2 regions of the Sphingobium sp. EP60837 genome follow, and region 2 is predicted to be linked to the other one. Evidence: riboswitches for the same ligand, from Rfam matches in the RefSeq annotation. Region 2 holds a riboswitch; the other holds the start of a gene.

Region 1 (8,273 bases), 370 kb from region 2:
CATCAAATGCCCGACATTGCGCACGAACAGCAGCGACCGCCCCGGCAGGGTAAAGCTGCTCCCATCGGGCGCGACATAGCTGCGGTCGCCGTTCAACCGCCGCGTCATCATCGCGCCATTCTTCTCGAAACTATCCTCCAGATCGCCCTTCATCAGGCCCAGCCAGTTGGCATAAGCCGCAACCTTATCGGCGGCATCCACCGCCGCGACCGAGTCCTCCAGGTCGCAAATGGTCGATAATGCGGACTCCAGCACGACATCCGCCAAATGCGCCGGATCATCCCGCCCCACGGCATGCCCAGCATCGATCACCAGCTCGATATGAAGCCCATTATTGCGCAGCAGGAAATTATCCCCCGCCCGTCCCACCAATTGCGAAGCATTCCGCAACACCGGCGCTTCCCCTCGCCAGTCCGCCCAGCTCCCATCGGCCAGCGGGACGGCCCGGTCCAGAAACTCCTTGGCCCAGCCAATCACCTGCGCCCCGCGCGCCGCATCATAGCCCTTCCCCGCCGGAACGCTCCCAATCGCATCGGTCCCATAGAGCGCATCATAGAGGCTCCCCCACCGCGCATTAGCCGCGTTCAGCAGGAAGCGCGCATTGAGGATCGGCACGACCAGCTGCGGCCCCGCCAGCCTCGCCAGCTCGTCATCCACCCGCGTCGATCCGATGGCAAAGGGAGCAGGCTCCGGCGCCAGATAGCCAATCTCGGTCAGGAAAGCCCGGTAAGCCGTCCCATCCACCGCTTGCCCCGCGTGAGCCTCATGCCACTTATCGATCTGATCCTGCATCGCGTCCCGCTTCGCCAGCAGCGCGGCATTACGCGGGCCAAAGCGCTCGAAAATGCCGGCCACCCCGCCCCAGAAATCATCCGCCTCGATCCCGGTGCCGGGCAACACCTTCTCATCGATGAAGCCCGCCAGCTCGGCGGCGACCTTCAGGCCAGATTTCTCGATCAGGTCGGGCATGCATCCACTCCGCGCGAAAATAACTGCGGCCAAGCATAGACCCGCCCGCCATCCTCGCACTAGACAAGAAAAAGTTGAAAGATATTTTCCGCATTGGAAAAGATCATGATGGACCCGGACTATCTCCTCTTCACCCGCGCCGTCGACGCCGGCAGCCTCTCGGCCGCCGGACGGATGCTCAACATTTCCCCAGCGATGATGTCGAAGCGCATCTCTCGCTTAGAAGCCCGCCTCGGCGTGCGCCTCATCCACCGTACCACCCGCCGCCTCGCGCTGACGGAGGAAGGCGCCAGCCTTCATCGCGACATCACCGGCATCCTGGAAGCGATCCAGCAGGCGGAGGACCGCGCCACCAACCGCCACCGCGCGATATCCGGCGCGCTGCGGGTCTCCGCCCCCACCTCCTTCGGCCGCCTCCACATCGCCCCGCATGTCCAGCGCTTCCTGCAGAGCCATCCCAAAGTCGATCTGGAGCTCAATCTTTCCGACGCCTATGAGGACCTGCTCTCGCAGCGGGTCGATCTCGCCATCCGCATCACCAGCGACGTTCCCGCGCATCTGGAGGGCCATTATCTCGCCGCCAACCAACGCATCCTCTGCGCCAGCCCCGCCTATCTCTCGGAACATGGCGCGCCGCAAAAGATCGCCGACCTTTCCCGCCACCGCCTGCTCGCCGCGGAAGGACAACTGCCCTGGCGGCTCGACAACGGCCGCATGCGCCGGCAGATCGACGGCCGTAGTCATGTGCGCACCAACAGCAGCGAGATCGTCCGCGAACTCGCCGTGACCGGTGCCGGCATTGCACTCCGCTCGCTCTGGGACGTTGGCCCGCTTCTCGCCGAGGGAAAGCTCGTCCGCCTGCTCGATGGCTGGGAAGGCCCCTCTGACCTCGCCGTCTATGCCGTCCATCCCCGCGCGGCGGGCCGTCCCCCCGCGGTCGATGCCTTCATCGCCTTTCTCCGCCAAACCTTCCGCAATGCCCCCTGGAACGTGCCGGCATCCAAGCACTGAGACGGCCAAAATAGCTTCAAAAGTTGATGCTTTTTCAACTCTAATCTGTTTTATTGCCGCCGCGACCGGCCCAGTGATATAGGGACGGCCATAAGAAATCAGAGAGAGGATTGGGCCATGCGCCCCCACGACGCATCACATTTTTCCGCCTGCGCGGCACTGGAAGCGCGGCAGGCCAGAGAAGCCCGGCAGCGCGGAGCAGACCAGGCGACCATCGCACTGCATAACGAACGCGCCGTCCGCTACCAGGCCATGGCCTTGCGCCTCAAGCGCAACTCCGGCAACGCGCTGAACTGAGCAACGACAGCCATTCCCCCTCCCCCCTTCAGGCAGAGAGCCGGGGCGAAAGAAGCGCTCCGACCGACAACTCCTCCGTCATCCCGGCCTTGAGCCTGCATCCCGCTTCCTCTGATCGGCAAAGTTAAGCGAGACCCCGGACCAAGTCCGGGGTGACCAGAACTGGCGACCGTCATTGGTCCTCAACAGCCCTTCCAAGTCCCCCTCCACTTCTCCCCACCCAACCACCCCCTTGCCTCTCCCCCGCACCCTCGCTATCGCCACCCCGTCCGGTTCACCCGGACAAAGATCGCGCCGGTGCCTCGAAAGAGGCTTAAAAGGGAACACGGTAAGGGGGGCATCCGCCTCCCGAAGCCGAGGCTGTCCCTGCAACTGTAAGCGGCGAGCGCGATGCACATCGCCCCACCTCACAAGCAGGAGGGTGCAAGTCACTGGGCGGACGCTAAGTCATGCGAGCTCCGGGAAGGCCGTGCATCAAGCGACGACCCGCGAGCCAGGAGACCTGCCGGCGTATGGTCGCTCTTGCCTTGGCCCAGGGGATGGCCGCGGCACGGTGATTTCCGTCTGAGCGACGAACGAGCGGTGGAGGCCGCTTCGGTGACGTTGGCGGCCGCCTTGGGGGCGTCCGGCTGCCTGCGTGCGCCGGCCGTTCGCTAGGGCGGCAGGTCTCTTACCGGATGTCGCCAGACGCCCGGAGTGAACGACATGAAATCTCACAGCGATTTGGCCTGGGTCGCCTGCGCCCTCACCGCCAGCCTTTCGGCTTCTCCCGCCACTGCCGCCGATGATGCGGCAGCCGCCGAAGCGGCCGCCACCATCATCGTTTTCGGCCGGGGAGAGGACAAGATCGGCACCGCCCATGCGGCGAGCGAAGGCAGCGTCGGCGGCGCGGACCTGCTTGTCCGCCCGCTGCTGCGCGTCGCCGAACTACTCGAAGCCGTGCCCGGCATGGTCGCCGCCCAACATTCGGGCAGCGGCAAGGCCAATCAATATTTCCTGCGTGGCTTCAACCTCGACCATGGGTCGGACTTCACCACTTACATTGACGGCGTGCAGATGAACTTCCGCACCCACGGGCATGGCCATGGCTATCTCGACCTCAACGGCCTCATCCCGGAAATCGTCGCGCGGGAGGATTTTCGCAAAGGTCCCTATCGCGCCGATGGCGGCGACTTCGCGCTGGCGGGCGCAGCCTATATGACCACGATCGACGGCTATGACCGGCCCTGGATATCGGCGGAGGGCGGCTCCTATGGCTGGCGCAGGCTGGCGGCAGGCGGCACGGTCAAGGCCGGTGGAGGCGATCTCACGCTCGTCGCCCAGGCCAAGGCTTATGATGGTCCCTGGGAAGAGCCGGAACATCTGCGCCATTATGCGGGCTTCGCCAAATATGCGATCCCGGCCGGGGCCGGAAAGCTCGAAGCCTCGCTCCACGCCTATCGCTCGACCTGGCGCCCTACCGAGCAGATTCCCGAACGGATCATCGGCACGCTCCAATGTCCGGACGTCTTCTGCTCGCCAGACCCTTCCGCGCGCGGCGAAACGACGCGCATCATCGGCAATCTCGCCGCCGTCCAGCCGACATGGCGCGCCAATCTCTACGCTCAATTTTATGACTGGACGATGTTCTCCAACCCCACCTACGCCGACCCGGACGGGACCAGCGCGCAGATCGAGCAATTCGATCGCCGGTGGGTCCTTGGCCTTACCGGCGAAAAGCGCTGGGACGTCAATCCCGCGGTACAACTGAAGATCGGCACCGAAAATCGCTATGACGCGATCGGCAATGTCGGGGTCGACCGCACCGCCGATCGGGTCTTCCTCTCCTCGCTCGGGCGCTACCGGGTGAACGAAGCCTCCGCCGCCCTCTATGGTGAAGCGACCCTTACCCCGCTACCCGGCCTGCGCCTGACCGGTGGCCTGCGGGGCGACTATTATCATTATTCGGTCACGGCAAGGGACGCCGCCGCCGCCGCGCTCGGGGAAGGCAGCGGGTCGGACACCCTCGTTTCACCCAAGGCCGCGATCGCTTATCAACTCAGTCCCCGCATCGAAGTTTACGCCAATTGGGGCCGGGGCTTCCATTCCAACGACGCGCGCGGCGCAGTGAACGTCACCACGCCGGTTCCCCTGCTCGTCCGCGGCACCGGCAAGGAATTGGGCGCGCGCCTGCAACTGCCCGGCTTCTCTTTCACCGCCACCTATTGGTGGCTGAATGTCGGCAGCGAGTTGCGCTTTGTAGGCGATTCCAATGCGGTTGAGCCTAGCGGCGCCAGCAGCCGCCATGGCTATGAGCTTGTCGCGTTCTGGCGGCCCTTCCCCTGGCTCGCTTTCGACGGCAATTACACCGCCAGCCATTCGCGCTTCGACAATGGCGACCATATCCCCAATGCGTTCAAAAACGCCGCCTCCGCAGGAGCCGCACTGGTCCTCGATCCCTGGGAAGCCAGCATCCGCGTCCGCCATCTCGGCCCATCGCCACTGATCGAGGACAATAGCGTGCGCGACCCCGGTAGCAGCATCGTCAACGCCCGCGCCGCATGGAAGGGCAAAAACATCCAAATTTATGGAGAGCTGCTCAACATCCTCGCCAGCCGGGACAAGGACATCGCCTATTTTTATGAATCCTATGTTCCTTCTTTTGACGCTGGCGGGCCGGTCGAGGGACGCCTGAGCCGCGTGGTGGAACCGCGCTTGCTCCGTGTAGGGGCAAAGTTTAGCTTCTAATGAGCATTGGGAAGGCCACGGCGGAAACTGATCGCTACGGCCTTTCTTTCAACTACTTACTAAAAGAACGGTCATGTTCTTAAAGTAAAGGAACCGGTCAATTTGGATATATATCGCACTTTACTTAGGTTAAGCCGTTGAAAAATGTGGAGACCTGTTGACGCAGTGCGCGACCTATGCAACTTTCCGCTACGGCAAGCTGAACAAAGAATCGGCTGCTGGAGAGGATGCCCATGAAACATGCACCAGTGCGGGGTGCCGTCTTCCACGCAATCCTGCGGGACTGCCTGGAAGCGCAGCGCGCTCCTAAAGAAACCGAAATACAACTGATCGCTTGTAAGATCTGGCAAGACAGTTTCGCCGCCATCTCAAATAAAGACTGGCATGACCTCATACCCGGTAGCGAGGAATATGAATATACCCTCAATGCGGCCCGGATGGCTTTCGGCATCCACGCGGCCAACACCGCTGCCTGAAATCTATACTATAGACTAAAATTACCCGTGCTCCCCCGGAAGTGCTCGGGCAGGCCCGCCATGTCCTCCCTTCATGGCCTTCCTGCCCGAGCGCGTTTTTCTCTTCATTATTTTGTCCCAGCTCTCATATTAGGGTCTTAAAACAATTGCGGGACGGGATGAACGATGCAGGATCCAGTTGTCATTGTGGGCTACGCCAGAACCCCGATGGGCGGGTTCCAGGGCGTCCTTTCTCCCCTTAAGGCAACGGAACTCGGCGCTGCCGCCGTCAAGGCCGCAGTCGAGCGTTCAGCCGTCTCCCCCGAGGCCATCGACCGCATCTATATGGGCTGCGTCCTGGCCGCCGGACTGGGGCAGGCTCCCGCCCGCCAAGCCGCACTGGGCGCCGGCCTCCCCCGCTCCGTCGAGGCGACAACCGTCAATAAGATGTGCGGCTCGGGCATGCAGGCCGCGATCATGGCGCAGGAAGCGCTGCTGGCTGGAAGCGCCGACATCATCGTCGCGGGCGGCATGGAAAGCATGACCAACGCGCCCTACGCGCTACCCAAGCATCGCTCCGGCGCCCGCATCGGCCATGACCGCATTATCGACACGATGATGATGGACGGGCTGGAGGATGCCTATGAACCGGGCAAGGCGATGGGCGTCTTTGCCGAAGACGCCGTCCGCGACTATCAGTTCACCCGCCAAGAGCAGGACGCCTATGCCGTCCGCTCGCTCGAACGGGCGCAGGCCGCCATCGCCAGCGGCGCGTTCGAGCGCGAGATCACCCCGCTGTCCGTCCCGGGCCGCTCCGGCGAAACGCTGGTCGAGAGTGACGAGCAGCCCGGCAAAGCGCGCCCGGAAAAGATCCCCACGCTAAAGCCCGCCTTCGTCAAGGACGGGACGATCACAGCCGCAAATTCCTCATCCATCTCCGACGGCGCGGCAGCGCTGGCGATGACCCGGCGCAGCGTCGCAGATCGCCTCGGCTTGCCCGTCATCGCCACCGTCGTAGCGAGCGCCGCCCACGCCCATGAACCCTCGCGCTTCACCACCGCGCCCGTTCCCGCCATCACCAAGCTGCTGAACCGCGCGGGCTGGTCGGTGGCCAACGTCGATCTCTTCGAAGTCAACGAAGCCTTCGCCGTCGTGGCGATGATCGCCGCTAAGGAACTGGGCATTCCCGCTGACAAGCTCAACGTCAACGGAGGTGCGACCGCGCTCGGACACCCGATCGGCGCGAGCGGCGCACGCATTCTCACCACCTTGATCGCCGCGCTGGAGAATCGCGGCCTTAAGCGCGGCATCGCCAGCCTGTGCATCGGCGGCGGTGAAGCAACCGCCATGGCTGTCGAACTCGCTTGACCGGTTGACGGGGGGAACGATCCCCGTCTTCATGACTTGGACAGGGGGAAGAGAGGATGAGGTTCCCCCTTGCATCATAGCCCGGTTCCCTATTGCGGCGGCGCGCCTCTTCCCGATGAGTTCTGGACGCGGTGGAACTGGGACCCGCTCCTCCTTCTTTCCCTTGCCATCTGGCTGCTCATCGCCCTGCGGCTTGCGCCCCCCCGCCGAAATGCCGCGTTTGGTCTCATCGGCCTTTGGGCGCTCCTCTATGTATCCCCCTTTTGCGCCTTGGGCTCGGCCCTTTTTTCAGCCCGCGCTCTCCACCACCTCGCCCTCATCCTGATCGCCGCACCTCTGCTCGCCCGCGCATCAGGAGCCTTGAACATCAGAGGATCGCTGCCCGCCTGGACGATCCTCCAGGCGCTCATCCTCTGGTTCTGGCACGCCCCGGCCGCCTATGACTGGGCCCTGTCCTCCTCGCTTGTCTTTTGGACGATGCAACTGACTATCCTCGTCTCCGCCGCCGGCTTCTGGCATGTGCTCGCGCGTTCGGCGATGCCTGCTAAGATCATCGCGCTCTTCGCGACCATGATGCAAATGAGCCTGCTCGGCGCGCTGATCGCCTTTTCTGGGACAGCGCTTTACCGGCCGCACTGGCTGACCACCCAAGCCTGGGACCTCAGCCCATTGGCCGATCAGCAGATGGCGGGCATCCTCATGTGGATTCCGGGCGGCACGCTCTACCTCGCGGCAGCCCTCTTTTACGCTTGGCACATATTGGCCGAGCCGGATGAACAGCCCCTGACCTATGTCGGTCTGGGCGACAGGGTATAGAGATAAGCGGCTATGTCCCGCGCCTCCTGATCGCCGATCCCCATGTTCGGCATGGCGTTGCCCGGGACCACGGATTGCGGGAAGCGGACCCAGCGCACCAAGGCCACGGGATCGTTGCGCAGCACACCCGCCACCGTCTTGCGCGCAGCAAATCCCCCCAGCGAAGGAGCAGCAGCACCCCGCGCTCCGGCCATGCCCGGTATCTCGTGACAAGCGTTGCATTGCCGCGCGATGATCGCGCGCTCGCCCCGTTCCACGACGCCGTCGGTCAGCGCCTGCGCATGCGTTTCCTGCTGGGCGGTTTCCTGTCGCTGCTGCACCACAAAGCTGGCGAGGGATCCAAGCACGCCGAAGCCGCCCAACCAGGTTACGAACCAAAGGCTTGATGGAAGGCGCCTCATGGCCTGCACCCTGTCAGGATCAGCACCGCCAGCGCCTGGAACAGCAGCGCCAGGAAGAATATCCCCACCCACAAAAACGCGCCCCATTTGTGCGCCGCAAGCCGCACCAGAGCCCAGCTGGCCAGACCGATCACCAGCAGAAACAGCGCCATGCCCACCCCTGGCCAAGGCGGCCCCGATGGACAAGCCGCATGCAGGATGAAGCCCAAAGCCTGCTGGCTCGCGAACC
Region 2 (8,273 bases):
CTCGATCACCGACAAGCGATCGCCGCCCAGCCGCGCCGCATTGGCGCGGCCGCGCGCGGCGCGAACCGGATCAGCCTCAAAGGCGATCGCCTGCATACGAGGACCGCAGAGCAACCATTCGATTGCGACCGATCCCGACCCAGCGCCGATGTCCCACAGCGTCTCTCCCGGAAGCGGTGCGAGCGCCGACAGTGTCAGCGCGCGAACCGGCCGCTTTGTGATCTGGCCATCATGCTCGAACCAGCTGTCGGCAATGCCGCTGGCGCGCGGCATGACCTCGCCGTCACCCGCCATCGCAATCCCCGCCGCCACCGGATGGGCAACATTATCCCACGCATAGGCATCCGCTCGCACGGCGCGGATGCGTTCACGCGGCCCGCCAAGCGATTCCATGACATAGAGGGTGGACGCGCCGAAACCCGCCTCAACGAGATAGGTCGCAAGCTCGCCCACCGCCGCCCCGTCGCGCAGCAGCAGGATCGCTCGGCCGCCGGGCACAAGATCGCGCCGCAGCCGGGCCAGCGGTGCGGCATGAAGGCCATGGCAGACGACATCCTGCAACGACCAGCCCAGCCGCGCGGCGGCGATCGAAAAGCTGGACGGCGCGGGAAGGCCGATCCACTCACTGGGATCGAGATGCCGGGCGATGCTGGCTCCCGCTCCGAACCAGAAAGGGTCACCCGACGCCAGCAGCACCACCGGCTCTCCCCGCCGGGCGAGCAGCGGCGCAACACCATCGTCAAAGGGTACTGGCCACGTCAAAAGTTCCGCCTTAAGGGGAGGCAGAAGCGCCAGCTGGCGCGGCGCGCCGGTGACGATGCGCGCCTGCTCCAGCGCGGCGTGGGCGGCGCTGGACAGGCCCGCCGCTCCATCCTCGCCAATGCCGATGATCGTCAGCCAGGGACTCTCAGCCGCCATGCGCAACATCCTCATCCTGGGCGGCACGACGGAGGCCAGCGCGGTCGCAAAGGCGCTGGCGGATCGCGGCGATCGCGCGGTGCTGAGCTATGCCGGACGCACCGGCAATCCCCGCCCGCAGCCGGTCCCTATGCGCGTCGGCGGCTTTGGCGGCGTCGCGGGTCTCGCCGCCTATCTGGAGCGGGAGGCAGTCACGCATCTCATCGACGCGACCCACCCCTTTGCCGCTACCATGAGCGCCCATGCAGCGGAGGCGGCGCAACAGGCGGGCATCGCGCACATCATGCTGACCCGCCCTGCCTGGAAAGCGGGAAAGGGCGACCGCTGGACTCATGTTCCCGACATCGCCAGCGCCGTGGATGCGCTGGCGGAAGAGCCACGGCGCGTCATGCTGGCGCTCGGCCGGATGCATGTGGCGGCCTTCGCCGCCCAGCCGCAGCATCATTATCTGCTTCGTTTCGTCGATGCCCCGCACGTGCCGCCAGCGCTGCCTCGCCATCATCTGGTGGTGGATCGCGGCCCCTTCACGCTGGAGGGAGATCTCGCGCTGATGCGCGCGCAGCGGATCGACCTGATCGTCGCCAAGAATGCGGGTGGAGAAGGCGCGCGGGCGAAGCTGGACGCGGCGCGGGCGCTCGGCCTGCCGGTCATCATGATCCACCGGCCGCCCCTGCCCCAAACGCAGGTGGTACACGGCATCGGCGAAGTGCTCGCGTGGATCGATCATTCGGTCCAACGCGGGGTGTAGAGGATAGGGGAGCCGGGCCGTTCGATCAGCCGGCTGTGGCTCGACCCCAATATGACCATCGTGCGCATATCCGCCATCTCGGCCCCGGCGTCACCCAGACGGACAACGCGCAACTCTTCCTCAGGCGTGGAAACGGCGCGCGCAAACAGGATCAGCCGGTCAGGTCCGCACTCCTGTCTCAGGATGTCGAGCGCGCGGGCAAACCCCTCGGGCCGCGCCTTCGACCGGGGATTGTAGAAGGCCATGGCGAAATCGGCTTGCGCTGCGAGGCGCAGGCGCCGTTCGATCAGCGCCCAGGGCTTCAGATTGTCCGACAGGTTGATGGCGCAGAAATCATGGCCCAGCGGCGAGCCCGCGCGCGCGGCGGCGGCGAGCATGGCGGTGATGCCGGGCAGGATGCGTATGTCCAGCAAGCGCCACTCTGCGGGACCCGCCTCCAGCGCCTCGAATAGGGCAGAGGCCATCGCAAAAACGCCCGGATCGCCCGATGACGCCACCACGACCTGCTTCCCCGCCGCGGCCAGTTCCAGCGCATGGGCGGCGCGCTCCAGTTCCACCCGATTGTCGGAACCATGGCGGACAAGACCGGGCCGGTCGGCGACTCGCGCGACATAGGGGAAATAGCCGATAAGATCCGTCGCTTCGGCCAAAGCTTGCATCACTTCGGGCGTGACAAGTTCGTCCGCGCCGGGTCCGAGCCCCGCCACCGCCACCCATCCGCTCATGGCCGCCGTCCCTGGCCGTGAACCAGCAGGATGGAGAAATAGCCGGTCACCGCCTGTGCTTCGGGAAGCGGCGTGATCTTCTGGTCGGCCATGGTCGCATATTCGACTAGCCAGGCGCAGTCCTGCTTCCCCGCCGCCTCGACCGCGCGGCGCAGCTTGGCCAAGTTGCGGCCGATCTTCATGACCACCAGCGCATTGGTGTCGTGGATGCGCCGGGCGAGTTCCTCTTCAGGCAGCGTCGCCATGAGGACCGTCAGCACATCATCCCCCCAGCTGATCGGTGTGCCGCTGGCGGTCCAGGCCCCCGACATGCCGGTGATGCCTGGCACGATCCGCACCGGCGCAAGCGGCGACAGGCGGCTGTGCAGATGCATGAAGCTGCCGTAGAAAAAGGGGTCGCCCTCGCACAGCACCACCACATCCTCGCCATCCGCTGCCAGCCTGTGGAGATGCGCGGTGCAGTCGGCATAAAAGGCGGACAACGCCTGATTATAGCGCGGGTCGCTGACCGGTATTTCGGTCGTCACTGGATATTCCATCGCATATTCGATGGCATCGGGCCTTAGCAGCCCCTCGACGATGCGCCGGGCATGGCCGTGGCGTCCCGGCTTGCGGAAATAGGCGATGTGGCGGGCGTTGCGGATCAGCCGGTCGGCGCGCACGCTCATCAGGTCCTGCGCGCCGGGGCCAAGGCCGACGCCATGAATGACCCCGCTCATTCGGCCGCACTCGCCAGCGCGTTGATGGCGGCCACGGTCATGGCGCTGCCGCCCAGCCGCCCCTCAACGATGCAGCAGGGGACGGGCTGCGCCTCCCACAGCGCCTCCTTGGATTCCGCTGCTCCGACGAAGCCGACCGGGCAACCGATGATTGCGGCGGGGCGAGGGCAGGCGGGGTCCTCCAGCATGTTCAGCAAGTGGAAGAGAGCAGTCGGCGCATTCCCGATCGCGACGATCGCGCCCTCCATATGCGGCCGCCACAGCTCTAGCGCCGCTGCAGAGCGCGTATTGTTCATGGCGCGGGCGAGATCGGGCACTTGCGGATCGCCCAGGGTGCAGAGGATCGGATTATCAACGGGCAGGCGGGCGCGCGTGATCCCCTCCGATACCATGCGTGCGTCGCACAGGATCGGCGCGCCTGCTTCCAACGCCGCGAAGGCTGTGACCGCGAAGCTTGGGGAGAAGCGGATATGGCGGACGAGGTCCACCATCCCGGCGGCATGTATCATGCGCACGGCGACCCGCTCTTCTTCGGGCGAGAAGCGGCCAAGCTCCGCCTCCGCGCGGATGGTGCGGAAGGACTGGCGATAAATTTCCGCCCCATCCCTTTCATAGACATGCGGCATCATTGGACTCCGAAGAGGGTAAGGATCTGGTCAGGCGAGAGGCCCGCGCGAAGCGGCGGCGCGCCCGCACGGGCGTTATGGGCAAGGTCGAAGCGTCCCGAGCGGCCGGTCAGCATGACCGCCGCCCGCGACGGACGCGCGCATCCCTTGGCGCATCCGGAGACATGGAGCCCTGGAACATGCGGGGCGAGCCGAATCGCAAGGTCGCGCGTGGCGACACTCGCCTGGGGGCAGGCGGGCGCACCGGGACAGGCATCGGCAGAAAGGCGTGGGTCGTCAGGGTCGTCCGGCGCAGCATTGCCGCCCTCCAGCAGCAAGCCGCGCCAGGGCGTCAGGCGCACGGCCTGTACGCCGTCCTCCATGATCGAGAGTAGTGCGGTTGCCTCGACCCGTCCAAAGGGCGCGGCGTAAAAAGGCCCCGGCGCTTGAGCAAGCGCAGAGGCGCGCGAACGAGGCGACGCGGGCGCCTCACCCGCGGGAAGCGGCGCCAAATGCCGCGCCATGCGCCCGGCCTGCACGCCGCCGCTGGCAACAAACCAGTGAGCAAGGCTGATCAGCGCGTCCACCGCATCTTCCGCAGTGACGGACGCGCCTCTTTCCCGTCCATCGGCGCGCAGGATCAGCCCGCCGCTCGTTCCCCGCTCGATCCGGAAATCCGCCGGGGCATCGGTCAGCACAGGCGCAGGCCCCGCGTCGATCGCAAAGCCGATCTTGGCGGGCAGCTCGGGCAGTTCATCCATGCGCGCGATCAATTCATTGGCGATCGATGCGCTGATGTCGCCCTCTGCCCAATCCGGATTGAGGATCAGCGGCGCGCGCATTTCCCGCGCTGGATCAGCCTGCGCCAAGTCCAAGGCGACAAGCCTTTCTATCAACGCGCGATGCACCACCTCGCGCACGCCCCGAACCTGAAGCGCGGCCCGATTGGTGAGGTCGATATGGCCATTGCCATGACGCAAAGCTGCTTCATACAGACCTTCGGCCTGCGCTCGGCTCATCCGACCAAGCGCCGGGCGAACGCGCACCAGCAGCCCGTCGCCCGCCATCATCGGCTGCCATGCGGTCGGGCACCAGCCGCGCACGGCGGCGACGTGCTGCGCCTGCTTCTGCATTGCTCCCATCCTTCCACGCTCGCGCCACGACCAGCGGACGGCACGCGCAGGCGCACGGGGAAAGCCGCACGCCGCACGGCCGCAGCCGCACCCTATTCGTCGCTCAAACGGAGAACCGAGCCGTGACCATCCCCTGGGTCATGGCAAGAGCGACCTTTGCTCCGGCAGGTCTCCTGGCTTGCGGGTCATAGCGTCGGCATGGGGCCTTCCCGGATCGCTCCAGTGGCTGACCGTCCCATCTTCAGGGTCCGGCCGATCCATGCCTTGCTCGCCGCTCACAGTTGCAGGGACAGCCGCGGATTAGGGAGGCAACCCTCCCGCACCGCGTTCCCATTTAAGTCCCTTGCGGGACACCGGCGCGATCGATGAACCGGGCAAGGCCCGGTCCGCTGCGCTTCATAAAGGGGATGCGCGCGAAAGGAAAGTGGGCAGCGGCGGCTTGCTTGCGCCTGTCATGGCCTGACGCTACTCCCTTGGCCCATAACGATATGGAGAGAGAATTGATGAGCGATCTCAGCTTCGAAGCGACCAGCCGTTTCCTGGAAACCGCCAATGGACGGTTGCATTATCATGAGGCTGGATCGGGGCCGGCACTGCTATTGCTTCATGGCTCAGGTCCGGGCGTCACGGGCTGGGCGAATTTCCAGGGCAATCTGCCGCTCTTCTCGCAGCATTTCCGTACGATCATTCTCGATGCACCGGGCTACGGCAAAAGCGATCCCGTAGATGGCGATCCGGTTGCGGTGGCGCGCGATGCGGTGGTTGCGCTGATGGACGGCCTCGGTATCGATCGCGCCCATATCCTCGGCAACAGCTATGGCGGCATCGTCGGCGGCCATCTCGCCGCGTCGCATCCGCAAAGGGTGCTGCGCTACATTACGATCGGCGGGATCGGGTTCAACATCACCTCCACCTTCCCCAATGAAGGTCTGACCCGGCTCGTCGATTTCATCGAGGATCCAACGCGCGAGAACATCATCGCCTGGCTGGAGTCGATGGTGTACGACAAGTCCATCATCACCGACGAGCTTATCGACATGCGCTACAAGGCCGCGCTCGAACCGGTGACGATGGAGAGCAGCCGTAAGATGTACACGCGCTCCGCGCTCGGCTTCATCGCACAGTCCATGAGCGGGCCGGGCGTGTCGCAGCGGATCGACTATCTCGGCAAGATCCAGGCGCCGACCCTGATCACCTGGGGCCGCGATGACAAAGTCAGCCCGCTGGACGGCGCGTTCCTGCCGATGCGGGTGATCCCCAATGCGGAACTGCATGTGTTCCCCAAATGCGGCCATTGGGCGATGATCGAGTGCAAGCAGCGGTTTGAAGAGCTGGCGCTCGGGTTCTTGTTGGATGGGCGGGCGTAGGCGCGCTCAGTCCTCCTGGAATCACCCGTTCAGGCTGAGCTTGTCGAAGCCTCCACTTTCTTCAGGAAACGCCCTTCGACAGGCTCAGGGCGAACGGGCTGGGTGCGCGTGATCCTAACGCCGCACCACCACCGAATGCCAATCCATGCGCTGTTCCCAGCCGCGCCGCTCCAGTTCCGGCGCATCCTCCTCAATCTCCGGCTTCCCAAGGCATAGCAGCCCAAGACATTCCCAACTGGCGGGAATATCCAGCATCGCGTCCACGCCTTGGGGTTCCAAGATGGAAACCCATCCCATGCCGATGCTCCGCGTCCGCGCCGCCAGCCACAGCGTGTGCACCGCCATGACGCAGCTATAACGGCGCGCTTCCGGCATGGTCGCGGCCCCCAGATGATGGCCCGTCTCCGTTCCATCGTCGCAATAGACGGCGAACAGCACCGGGGCTTCACGCAGGCCATGCAGTTTCAGGCTGCGATAAAGCTTATCCTGTTCGCCCTCATATTCCTTTCCCGCCGCCCGCACCTGCGCATCGACATGGCAGGCCAGTTGCTCCCGAAGTCCGTCCGTCTCGATCCGCACAAAGCGCCAAGGCTGTGACAGCCCAACCGAGGGCGCGCGATGCGCCATGCTCAGCAGCCATTCGACATCGCTCTCGTCGATCGGATCGGTGCGGAAATGGCGGATGTCCCGCCGTGCCCGCACCAGCGCCTCGAATTGTGCGCTGTCGATCGGGGTGATGGCGGGCGCGCTCATGTCAAAATTCTATTCCCGCTTGGGCCTTCACACCGCTGCGGAAGGGATGCTTGACCATCGTCATCTCGGTTACAAGATCGGCCGCCTCGATCAGCGCTTCGGGCGCGTTGCGTCCGGTGATCAGGACATGCTTCATCTCGCCCCTTCCGCTCACGGTTTCGACAACTTCCTCCACCGGCAGATAGTCGTAACGCAGGACGATATTAAGCTCATCGGCCAAGACCATATCATAGGCGGGATCGGCGATCATCCGCTTTACCTCATCCCATGCTTCGCGGGCGAGCGCGATGTCGCGGGTCTTGTCCTGCGTGTTCCAGGTGAAGCCTTCGCCCATGGGCTTGAACGTGACATTGTCCGGAAACGCATCGAACACGACTTTTTCTCCGGTCGTCATCGCGCCCTTTACGAACTGGACGACGCCCACCTTCTTGCCATGACCAATGGCGCGCACGACCATGCCGAGCGCAGCTGTCGTCTTGCCCTTACCCTTGCCGGTATGGACGATCAGCAGGCCCTTTTCCTGCGTTTTGGTCGCCATGATCTTTTCATGCGCGGCCTGCTTCTTCTTCATCTTCTCTGCATGTTGTTCGGGCGTACGTTCGATCATGAGCGGTCTTCCTTGAGGCTGGAGAGGAGCATGGCGGCGCTGTTGGACCTGGGCTTCCACAGCCCCCGGTCGAGTGCTTCGGACAGGCGCGCGGCGGTTTCGCGCAGGGCGGCGGGATTGACCTCTGCCATGAAGGCGCGGACGGCCTCATCCTCGATGAAAGCGGCGTGCACGGCGTCGAAATGATGGTCCTTGACCGCATGGGTCGTGGCGGCAAAGGCGAAGAGATAATCGACCGAGGCCGCAATCTCGAACGCGCCCTTGTATCCGTGGCGCATCATTCCCGCGATCCATTTGGGATTGGTGACGCGCGCGCGGACGATGCGGCCGATCTCATCCTCCAGCGTGCGGACGACCGGCCGTTCGGGGCGGCTATGGTCATTATGATAGCTGAGCGGCTTCTTGCCGGACAGGTGCTCGACGGCGGCGGCGATGCCCCCCTCGAACTGATAATAATCGTCGCTGTCGAGCAGGTCATGCTCGCGATTGTCCTGGTTCTGGATCAGCGCGTCGGCCTGGGTCAGACGCTGCGCAAACAGGTTGCGCTCCGCATCGCCCTCGACGCCGCCGCCATAGGCATAGCTGCCCCAATCCAGATAGATGTTCGCAAGATCAGCCCGATCGTGCCACAGCCGTTCGTCGATCATCGCCTGCAGCCCCGCGCCATAAGCGCCCGGCTTTGATCCGAAGACGCGGGC

What was found. Region 2 has a riboswitch for cobalamin ahead of EP837_RS16880 (cobalamin biosynthesis protein CobG). Riboswitches for the same ligand answer to the same signal wherever they lie in the genome.
Region 1: it holds a riboswitch for cobalamin, as region 2 does, so the genes downstream of both, EP837_RS15210 (TonB-dependent receptor) here and EP837_RS16880 (cobalamin biosynthesis protein CobG) in region 2, are expected to answer to the same signal.

What each region holds. Positions count from the first base shown of each region.
Region 1 is NZ_CP015987.1:480,567-488,839, forward strand. Features, by position in the region: gene EP837_RS15195 (malate synthase G) at 1-969, opposite strand, end outside; gene EP837_RS15200 (LysR family transcriptional regulator) at 1,075-1,980, shown strand; gene EP837_RS15205 (hypothetical protein) at 2,098-2,277, shown strand; cobalamin riboswitch at 2,556-2,801, shown strand; gene EP837_RS15210 (TonB-dependent receptor) at 2,983-5,004, shown strand; gene EP837_RS15215 (hypothetical protein) at 5,238-5,480, shown strand; gene EP837_RS15220 (acetyl-CoA C-acyltransferase) at 5,646-6,827, shown strand; gene EP837_RS15225 (cytochrome c oxidase assembly protein) at 6,897-7,643, shown strand; gene EP837_RS21420 (c-type cytochrome) at 7,616-8,044, opposite strand; gene EP837_RS21425 (hypothetical protein) at 8,041-8,273, opposite strand, start outside.
Region 2 is NZ_CP015987.1:850,751-859,023, forward strand. Features, by position in the region: gene EP837_RS16855 (bifunctional cobalt-precorrin-7 (C(5))-methyltransferase/cobalt-precorrin-6B (C(15))-methyltransferase) at 1-918, opposite strand, end outside; gene EP837_RS16860 (cobalt-precorrin-6A reductase) at 917-1,666, shown strand; gene cobJ (precorrin-3B C(17)-methyltransferase) at 1,642-2,391, opposite strand; gene cobI (precorrin-2 C(20)-methyltransferase) at 2,388-3,110, opposite strand; gene EP837_RS16875 (precorrin-8X methylmutase) at 3,107-3,736, opposite strand; gene EP837_RS16880 (cobalamin biosynthesis protein CobG) at 3,736-4,785, opposite strand; cobalamin riboswitch at 4,995-5,221, opposite strand; gene EP837_RS16885 (alpha/beta fold hydrolase) at 5,352-6,215, shown strand; gene bluB (5,6-dimethylbenzimidazole synthase) at 6,330-6,899, opposite strand; gene cobO (cob(I)yrinic acid a,c-diamide adenosyltransferase) at 6,970-7,575, opposite strand; gene cobN (cobaltochelatase subunit CobN) at 7,572-8,273, opposite strand, start outside.